DNA from 3 places in the Bacillus sp. Marseille-P3661 genome. Region 3 is predicted to be linked to each of the others. Evidence: riboswitches for the same ligand, from Rfam matches in the RefSeq annotation. Region 3 holds a riboswitch; each other region holds the start of a gene.
The links. A riboswitch is a leader RNA that binds a small molecule or an ion and turns the genes downstream of it on or off. The one in region 3 is predicted to bind S-adenosylmethionine.
Positions count from the first base shown of each region.

Region 1: another riboswitch for S-adenosylmethionine. It lies ahead of C1724_RS23275 (LLM class flavin-dependent oxidoreductase); the one in region 3 lies ahead of C1724_RS12845 (carboxymuconolactone decarboxylase family protein).
Region 2: another riboswitch for S-adenosylmethionine. It lies ahead of C1724_RS08295 (YezD family protein); the one in region 3 lies ahead of C1724_RS12845 (carboxymuconolactone decarboxylase family protein).

Region 1 covers NZ_LT965958.1:127,336-130,618, reverse strand. The annotation lists gene C1724_RS23280 (methionine ABC transporter ATP-binding protein) at 1-160, opposite strand, end outside; gene C1724_RS23275 (LLM class flavin-dependent oxidoreductase) at 212-1,603, opposite strand; SAM riboswitch class I at 1,743-1,847, opposite strand; SAM riboswitch class I at 2,004-2,117, shown strand; gene C1724_RS23270 (acyl-CoA dehydrogenase family protein) at 2,284-3,283, shown strand, end outside.
Region 2 covers NZ_LT965953.1:1,772,361-1,775,643, forward strand. The annotation lists gene C1724_RS08290 (sugar ABC transporter substrate-binding protein) at 1-692, opposite strand, end outside; gene C1724_RS08295 (YezD family protein) at 1,144-1,311, opposite strand; SAM riboswitch class I at 1,442-1,547, opposite strand; gene C1724_RS26370 (hypothetical protein) at 1,956-2,063, opposite strand; gene C1724_RS08300 (DUF2269 family protein) at 2,222-2,674, opposite strand; gene C1724_RS08305 (chromate transporter) at 3,167-3,283, shown strand, end outside.
Region 3 covers NZ_LT965954.1:380,284-383,566, forward strand. The annotation lists gene C1724_RS12840 (PLP-dependent aspartate aminotransferase family protein) at 1-500, opposite strand, end outside; SAM riboswitch class I at 650-761, opposite strand; gene C1724_RS12845 (carboxymuconolactone decarboxylase family protein) at 848-1,504, opposite strand; SAM riboswitch class I at 1,587-1,694, opposite strand; gene C1724_RS12850 (M20 peptidase aminoacylase family protein) at 1,758-2,906, opposite strand; gene C1724_RS12855 (hemerythrin domain-containing protein) at 3,222-3,283, opposite strand, start outside.

The sequences.
Region 1 (3,283 bases), on a different contig from region 3:
GAATGTTCATACAGCGCAGCAACGTACTTTTACCAGCACCGCTATAGCCTACAATACCGAATATCTCACCTTTTTGTATGGTAAGGGAAACATTATCAACCCCTACAATACGTCCTGTTTTACTTTTGAATTCTTTTGTAATATTTTTCAATTCAATCACAAGATGTTTCCCCACTTCCTGTTCACATTTCTATTTAGCTCTTAAAAGTACTTACTTTTTCTCAGCATATTCCCGTCTATAACTTGCGCCAGGATGATCATCAGGTAAAACACTCTTACCTTGCGGAAACAATTTTTCACGAAATGTTCCTTTGGCATAATCCTTTTTGTATAAGCCTCGTTCCTGTAAAATTGGAATTACTAAATCAACAAAAGCTTCCAAATCACCAGGCGTGACTAAATGATTTAAATTAAACCCATCCACACCAGATACCTCAAATTGGTGTTGGATCGCATCTGCTACTTCTGTTGGATTACCAACAATATAACTACTGCGATCTATCGATTCAAAGCGGTTCAGTACTTCACCAACTGTTAATTTTTTTGGCGCATCCTTTGTTAAAGTGGCTGCTTTATAATGCCCACCTTCAGTTGACTTTTTATATTCAAATGGCTCATTTGGATCAAGGCTTTCAAATTCAGCTACATCGTATCCGCTTGCACCATACTGAGCCTTAGCCGCATCGGCGCTCCAAACTTTGTTATATTCTTCAAATTTCCGTTCCGCTTCTTCAGTCGTTTCTGCTACAACCACGTTTAAAAATGAAATAATTTTTATATGTTCTGGGTTGCGTCCATGTTTTTCGGCACGTTTTCTAATGTCAGCTGTATACTCCCGAATTCTTTCAGGTGTTGGTCCACCCACAAAGATGCATTCTGCATGTTTAGAAGCAAATTCTAGGCCGCTATTAGACGTGCCTGCTTGAAACAAGACTGGTGTGCGCTGTAAGGAAGGTTCACTTAAATGCGGTCCTTCCACATTGAAATACGTCCCTTCATGATTAATTTCATGGACTTTACTCGGGTCGACAAGCGTGTGATGTTCCACATCTTCCACTACTGCATCATCTTCCCAGCTTTGCTCCCACAGCTTATAAGAAACTTCCAAGTATTCATCTGCAATTTGATAGCGCTCATCATGTTTGATCATATCTTCTAACCCGAAATTTTTGGCTGCATTTGGTAAATATGAAGTAACAATATTCCATGCAACTCTTCCTTTAGTCAAATGATCTAACGTTGAAAAACGTCTTGCATTTCCAAATGGTGGTTCATAGGTCGTACTAACAGTAACAGCAAATGACAGATTTTCAGTGACAGCAGCCATTGCCGAAACAAGCATGGCAGGATCATTTAAAGGAACTTGCAGCCCGTCTCGAATCGATGGAGCCTTGCTGGCCTGATAAACATCATAGATTCCGAGTACATCTGCGAAAAACACTGAATCAAATTTCCCCCGCTCCAATAGCTTTGCCAAGTCAATCCAATAATCTAAATCTTTGTAGCGCCGATGACGCTTATTTTCTGGATGTTTCCATAATCCATGTGAATTGTGCATCGCACTGTTCATTTCAAACGCATTTAAGATGATTTGTTTAGTCATTTCTTTTCCTCCCAGGAAAAATATTTATTAAATAACAAGAATTCTATCAGGCACTGCTATTTGGTACTTTTTTGCATTAAAAAAACCTCTTCTTAAAAGAAAAGAAGAGGTTTGACTACTATGCACTCGCATATATCTCCTCTTATCTTTCAAGCAAAAATTGCCTGCTGGAATTGGCACAGTACTTAAATAGTCTGTTGCCGAGGCTTCAAAGGGCCAGTCCCTCCACCTCTCTGGATAAGAAAACTTGTTATTGAATTTAATCCAAAATATACATGGAATTGAAATGTCTGTCAACAAAAAATTAAAAAAATATTTTAATAATTTAAATTTATCAATCAGCGTTGACAATTTTTAGAAAGTCATTTATAGTTTGACTAACAAATTCATACGTAACAATGTCTTATCAAGAGTCAGGGGAGGAATCTGGTCCAACGATCCTGCGGCAACCGCTTAATCAATTGATTAAGAAAGGTGCTCATTCCAGCAGACATCAATGTCTGAAAGATGAGAGAGTGTAAAATGGAGCAAAAGTCCACTTTCGTCATCGGAAGTGGACTTTTTTTTACAAGTTTATGAGTTTTCTCAAAAACAACTAAACCTCCCCTATAAAATACACTATTCGCATTTGTTTTATATGCTTTATAAGATATTGTTCAATAATAATTGGAGGAAAACAAATGACTATAACCTATCAACAATTAACAACCTCAAAGCAACAACAACTTTTATTGGAACAAGCAGAAGTCCTAGCTGCCGCCTTTAAAGAAAGAGCGGCGAAAATAGATGCCAAAGGAACATTCCCGTATGAAAATTTTGAGGATATTAAACGAAATAATTTCCTGGCACTTACGGTTCCTCAAGAATACGGCGGTTCTGGTATCAATTTATATGATTATTTATTAATTCAAGAAAAACTTGCTACCGGCGATGCACCTACAGCCCTATCATTGGGCTGGCAACTAGGCGTTATACTTGAAGCAGCCGAAAGTCGAAACTGGAAAGAAGAAAGCTTTGCTAAATTATGTGATCTAATTGTGAATGAAAAAGCATTAATTAATTTAGCACAATCGGAACAAGCAACAGGTAGCCCCTCCAGAGGTGGAATTCCGACAACAACTGCAACAAAAGAAAACAATGGTTGGCGTGTAAATGGCAGAAAATCCTTTACATCAATGGCTGTGGCACTTGACTATTCAATCGTAACTGTAGACATTAACTCTACAGGAAAAAAAGGATTTATCCTTATTGATCACCAATTGGACGGTGTGTCAATTGAAGAAACATGGGACAGCATAGCAATGAGAGGTACAAAGAGTGATGATTTAATTTTAGATAATGTCCTAGTAAAGGACGATGCCTTACTTGTCGTAGAAGATATAAAAAAACCTTCACCAAAAGGTTGGTATCTACAAATTCCGGCTGTATATTTAGGAGTTGCACTTTCTGCACGAGACTATGCGGTTACATTTGCAACGAACTATCGTCCAACTACATTACCTGGCCCAATTAGCGAAGTTCCAGAAGTTCGAAGAAAAATTGGCGAAATCGAACTAGAATTATTTAAAGCACGAGAAGTACTGTATTCAGTTGCTAGGAAATGGGTGGACTATCCTGATCAAAGACATCTACTAGGTTCAGAGCTTGCCGCTGCAAAACATATCGTAACCAACAGTGCGA
Region 2 (3,283 bases), on a different contig from region 3:
ATATCCTGTAACTCAGGTTCAATAAATTTAATGCCTGGATAATCTTGGGCAACGTACTTCATCATGTCATAGCGAATTTCACATACACGCACCCCACTAAAACCATTAAAGACAACAATGGTTCCTTCCCCACCAATATCTTCAAACATTTTTCTAGCTAGTGACTCTCCAATGTAATAGTTGTCAGATAAGTGGTTCGTAATACTGTATGGACTAGGATGATCAATCGTAAAAATTGGGATCCCGGCATCATGTACTTTTTTCATCACTGGCTCATACACTGCGGTATCACCCAGCTCCTTAATAATCGCATCCGGTTTTTGAGTGAGTAAGTTTTCAATGTCAGCTATATGTTTTTGGTCATTTCTCTCTCCATCAACTGGGATTGGATTTCCACCCAATTCTTTAATGCGGTCAATTTGCCCTTGATATGCTTGACGATCAAAGTTATGTGTTGTTCCAATGACAGCCACTCCGATATTCTTTCCTTCTAATGACGGTACTGGCTGCCCATCTGCCACACCTGTAAACTCGGTTGAAATAGTTTCCACATCTATGTGTTCATCATTTGTTTTTGGTGGTGCATCTGTGTCTGCTGTACCATCACCACCACCAAGTTGGACATTACATGCTGAAACTAGTAGTAAAAGTAAAGTAAAAATAATACCCTTAAGCCAATTGTTTATTCTCATAAAAAACCCTCCAAATTTAGTATGTTATTTGCTGAACCACTGAGTGAATAAGAAATGTATGTGTTTCAAAATCAGTTTTATAGTTTCCTCATTCCGGCCACCCCCTTCAAATTTTTTTGCATTTCATATCTATCAAAAATAACTATAAAAAGTGAGAATCCTTTGGAAATATACTAACTGGTCTATGATGGACATTAATTAGAAAAGCGCAACGCCTTGATCAGCTATGTCAGGCAAGCCCCCGGCTAAAACCTCACTTTCTTTGGCAACAGCGTGATATGCACATCCATGCGTCTTTGACTCCGAGGGCTAGACACTGAAGCTGGAAAAGTACGCTTAAAATTTAATATTTTTCAAATTTTCGGACAAAAAAAGCATCTTTACCAATTCGTCTAATACATAAGACGAATTGGATAAAGATGCCTTTAGTGGTCTAATCGGCAGATATCTTCTATCCATTATTTTTATTCTCGGTTTTTTTTAGCGTAAATCGTTTTTTTTCAGTTACATCAATTTGTGTAATTTCTCCATTATGGACCGTAATAACTAAAGAACCGTATTCGATTCCCTTTAGGGTTGATAGTATATGATTTACTTTTGTCTCATCTAAGCTATTCACTTTTAATTCCCCCTTTATGACCATTTACTTTTTTTGCTCTTAGTTGACTAGTAGCAAAATGAGTTCAACAACAATAAAACCCTCTTCCATAAGAAGAGGGTTGTTTACGACATATATAAACAGTGCGCTCTTCTTATCTTTCAAGCATGTAAGCCTGCTGGAATTGGCACAGTACTTATTTAAAGTCTGTTGCCGAGGTATCATAGGGCCAGTCCCTCCACCTCTCTGGATAAGAAATTATTTGTATTTAATTTTTCAAAAAATATAAATCTAGTTTATAACCAAAAATTGGAAGTGTCAACAGAATTTATTATTGAATTGCAGTTTGTGTGTTACTCACATTTCCAACTTAGAAACAATAATAAATGTAAAATTTGCAAAAGTCAACCATCTTTTTTTTGCTTTTACTTTCTACAAATTAATTTTAAACAATTATTAATGAACGGATAGTAATTAGAGCTATTTTTCAAATAAGAAGGTGAGACACCCCTGATGTTACTCAGAATATCTATTTTTCCTTAATTTGATTTTTAATCTCTATATGTTTCTTTAATTGCTAAAAATCCATTTACATTCTTAAGAAAAATATCCACTAAAATTGAATCAAAGTGTTTTCCTTTTTCATCATGATAATAATTAAGGATCTACACCAATTTCCAAGCTTTTTTATAAACCTGAACGGTACTTAACGCATCAAAAACATCTGCAATCGCAGTGATCCTTCCGAATAAAGGGATATCCGTTCCTTTCAAACCCCTTGGATCTTTGGAACGTCCGATGTGACATGTTCATATTCAGTTTTGGCAACTTTCCCACTTTCAAGTATCAAATCTTTTATTGATCCAAAGAGTCCTGTCTCCCCGTATATAATTACCTATTAATAAATAAAATAAGCCCCCATGACGGAGGCCTAGAATGGCTTAAGTGACATTAAGATAATTAGGATAAGAACTGAAACTCGAGCAATATTATCCAGCTTTCCGATTTGCATCGCAATTGGCATAAAATCACTTGGTAATTCGTTGCTATCTTGGTTTTGTAACATCAAATATAACTTTTCTGCTCTTTTCGGGATCATATAAGCAACGATTGGCTGTACAGCTAGATATATAACTAAAGCAGTAATGTACCAGGCTTGAGTAAATAAAGACGGATTAATTGCACCCAATATTAATCCCGTTACGAGGAGTGTAATACTTCCTATTTTCGCATACTTTTCTACGTCTTTAGCTGTTTCTAATGCTTGTTTTGCCTTCTCCACGTTCGTACCTCTCTTCATGATTGAAGGGTTGGCAAACACAGCACCTAAACCACAAACCGCTGCAAGGATATGAATTACTAAGATTATGCCATACAAACTCATGTCTAAAACCTCACTTTCTTATTACCAATGTGATGTTACCCATTATATATATGTAGCTTAGCCATGAGTTTTTACTTTTTTTGTTACAAAATTCCTGAGTATTTGAATAAAAAAGTAGACATAAAGTTCTATAAATCCTTAGGATGCAGGAACAGTTTGTGTCCAATTTAATATTACTAAAGCTCTACACGTCAAACTGAAGGAGGGCACTACTTTTATAGAAAAGTCTGGATCAAGAGAATAACATTTCTCCATCATTTTCAAAATTCACATACAGGCTCATTGGACGATTACTCTTTGAAAAATTCAATTTATATAAGAGCATGAATTTCTGTTTCACGACAATCCTAATTTCCTAAAGATCACAATAAATATTACTAATAAAAATATTATTAAAGCACTCTTATATCTGCACACTTTTTCATTGCAACATACAAGCAAGAAGATAATAAAACTAGTACACTTCTTATTTACCAAAAAGGAGGGTTTTCCTTGAAAGAACAGAACATCGATTCCATAAAAATAGCACAAATCAGTCTATTATCTCTTTCCTTAAGTTTCTTTAGGATAGGAGTGACAACTTTCGGAGGAATGTGGGCAAATGCTCAC
Region 3 (3,283 bases):
AGAACATGTAAGCTAGGGTTTCCAATAATTTCCCCATAAACTGCTTTTGTCTTATCTGTAATAGCCTTTCGGAAATTTTCTGGGTCAGTTGGATCTACAAAGTTAACCTTAATTCCGTATTTAGGTAGTGTAATAGCAAATAGATTATAGGTACCACCATATAGATTAGTTGCTGCAACAATCTCGTCACCCGCATGAGCAATATTCATAATTGCTAAAGCAATGGCAGCCATCCCAGATGAAGTAGCAACAGCAGCTACACCGTCTTCAAGAAGTGCAACCCTTTTTTCAAATACATCAACAGTCGGATTTCCAATTCTTGAATAGATGTTACCAGCTTCATCAAGTGAAAATAGTCCTTGTGCATGGTCTGTATTATGGAACACATATGAAGTAGTTTGATAGATTGGTACCGCACGTGAACCAGTAGTTGGATCTGGTGACTGTCCACCATGCAGTAATACAGTCTCTAAGTCATACGTATTAAATTCTTTTGTCATTGTGATTCCTCCTAAGCAAATATATAAACTCTATTTAACGATTCAAAAGATTAGTGAAATTCACTATACAACTAGCAATAAAACTCGATAAAAATAATTGTATTAAAATAACATAAAAACCCCCACTTCATAAGAAGAGGGGGGACCTCCTCTTATCTTTCAGACATTAAAGTCTGCAGGATTTAGCACCTTACAAACTAGGATTGTTTGATGGTTGCCGGACTTCATAGGGCCTGTTCCCTCCGTCACTCTTGATAAGAGTTTTCTTTATCCAATTAAATTGTTAGCATTTTAAATCATAAAAGGAGTATATACTATAAATTGCCTTTAAGTCAACTAATTTCCTATTATTTATCAAATGCATTTAAAGCATTAACACTATGCGCTATTGCTGATCCTGCCTTCAATGCTGTCGCTACAAAAATTGCTTCTGCCACTTCTTCTTTGTCAGCTCCGGCATCTTTAACACCCTTTGTATGAAGCTCAATGCAATACGGACAACCAGTTACATGGGCAACAGCAACGGCTATTAGTTCTTTTTCCTTTTTATTTAATAATCCTGGTTTTAATGCCTCTTGATCAAATTTTACAAAAGCTTGGAAAGCACTTGGATTAAGCTTTGATAATTCACCTAAACGGTTAAAATAAGAAGATTTATATAATTCGTTATCTCCTTGACCATCATATGTATTTAGTGCGTTGACACTATGTGCTAATGCAGCACCTGCTTTTAATGCTGTTGCTACAAAGATAGCCTCCGCAACTTCTTCCTTTGTAGCTTCTTGCTTTTTAACATTTTTAACATGAACCTCGATGCAATACGGGCAGCCTGTTACATGGGCAACGGCAACGGCTATTAATTCTTTTAGTTTACCAGATAATTTACCTGGAGCTAATGCTTTTTGGTCAAAATTCAAGAACGCTTTAAATGCGTCTGCACTTAAATCTCCCAGCTCACCTATTCTTGAGAAATAAGATCCTTTATACAAAATATCGTTACTCACTATAGTTCCCCCTTGGAAATTTTGTAATTTAACTAAAAAAACTCTTTTTCCGACAAGGAAAAAGAGTTTAATAACGTTCTTAACCTTATCTTTCAGGTACTAAATGCACCTGCAGGATTTAGCACCTTTCAACGAATTGATGGTTGCCGGATTTCATTGGGCCTGTTCCCTCCGTCACTCTTGATAAGCTTATTTAATTAAGTACTACTATAGAGTATGTTATTTAGTAAGTCAATTGTTTTTTTAGATTTTTTTATTTGTTATTAATTTTAAGATTATTCTGGTGAGCAAATGTATAGATAACAGCTTTGGCTAATATTTCAATTCCAGATAGTATTGCCTCAACATTAAATGTCATGTTTGGATGATGCAGACCTGGTTTCAGATCACAACCAAGTCCAAGCATGGTTGCTTTGAGTTGTGGACGTTTCAATGTATAAAAATGAAAGTCCTCTCCACCTGGAGTAATAATAGGTGGCACTAGGTTTTCTTCACCTAAAACCTCACAAATTGACTGTTGCATAATCTTCATCGCCTCTGGATCAACGATTGGAGCAAAAAATTCTCCTTTTGTAACTAGCTTTATCTCTACATTATAAAGATTGCTGAGCGATTCAACGATATGATCCACTCGATTTCTTAGCTCATACATGATCTCGTTTGTTTGAGCTCTTAAATCAATTTTAAATTGAGCATACCCTGGAATAATATTTTGACTTTCTCCTCCTGCGGAAAACTGCGTCATTTTTACCGAATGTGGGACCATAGGGTTTAAGTGAATATTATTTAGCTCTTGTACTAACGCTGCACCAATTTCAATTGCATTTTGACCTAAATGCGGTCGTGCAGCATGTGAATCCTCTCCAATTATTTCACCATACATAAATTGGCCTGCACCATGTAAAATTGCAGGAGATGCTTGACCATCAATTACCTCTTCTGCCGGTCTAAGGTGGACACCATATAAGAAATCGATATCATCAATTAAATTTTTTTCAATGAATGTTAGCGCACCGACTGACTTTTCCTCGGCGGGTTGAAAAAGATATTTGATTCTACCAGTTGGACTAAATTTTAATTCCTTAAGCAGGAGCATCGTTCCTAAAGCAATGGTCATATGTGCATCATGGCCACATGAATGGTTTGCACAAAAAACCCCATTAACTTGTTGCCATAGCGCATCAATATCCGCTCTAACTCCTACACAGAAAGGGCCTTCTCCAATTTCACCGACTACCCCAGGGAAATCATCGAATGTTTTAACATCTATATTATTTTTCATTAATATTGAAGTCACATATTTTGTTGTTTCAAATTCTTTTAAGCTCACTTCAGGATGTGTGTGAAGATGCTCAAAAATCTCCATTATTTGTGGCTTAAGATGCATCAAAGTTTCTTTCATGGTGATAAACCTTCCTTTATTAAACAAATTAACAGTTTTTATTTAAATGTAAAATTTAAATAGCTTTAACCTATAATGAATTTATTGTACATGAATACACTTCAGATACAAGGAAAAAATACAACTTTCTAGTTAGAAATACTTGGGATAGCTCTCGCTTTAAAATTCACATACGGATCGATATAAAAAAAGGACCTTAATTATGCGTTAAGCATCTTTGATATTATTCTATTAAAAAAACACATTAGATGGTTAATCATTCATCTAATGTGTTTTATAAATTTAACATTTAAATAGTCCAAAGGTAAGCAAGTATTATATTACAGAATCAAATTTCTTTGCTAATTCCTCTTTTTCCTCATCACTTAGAAAAGTTT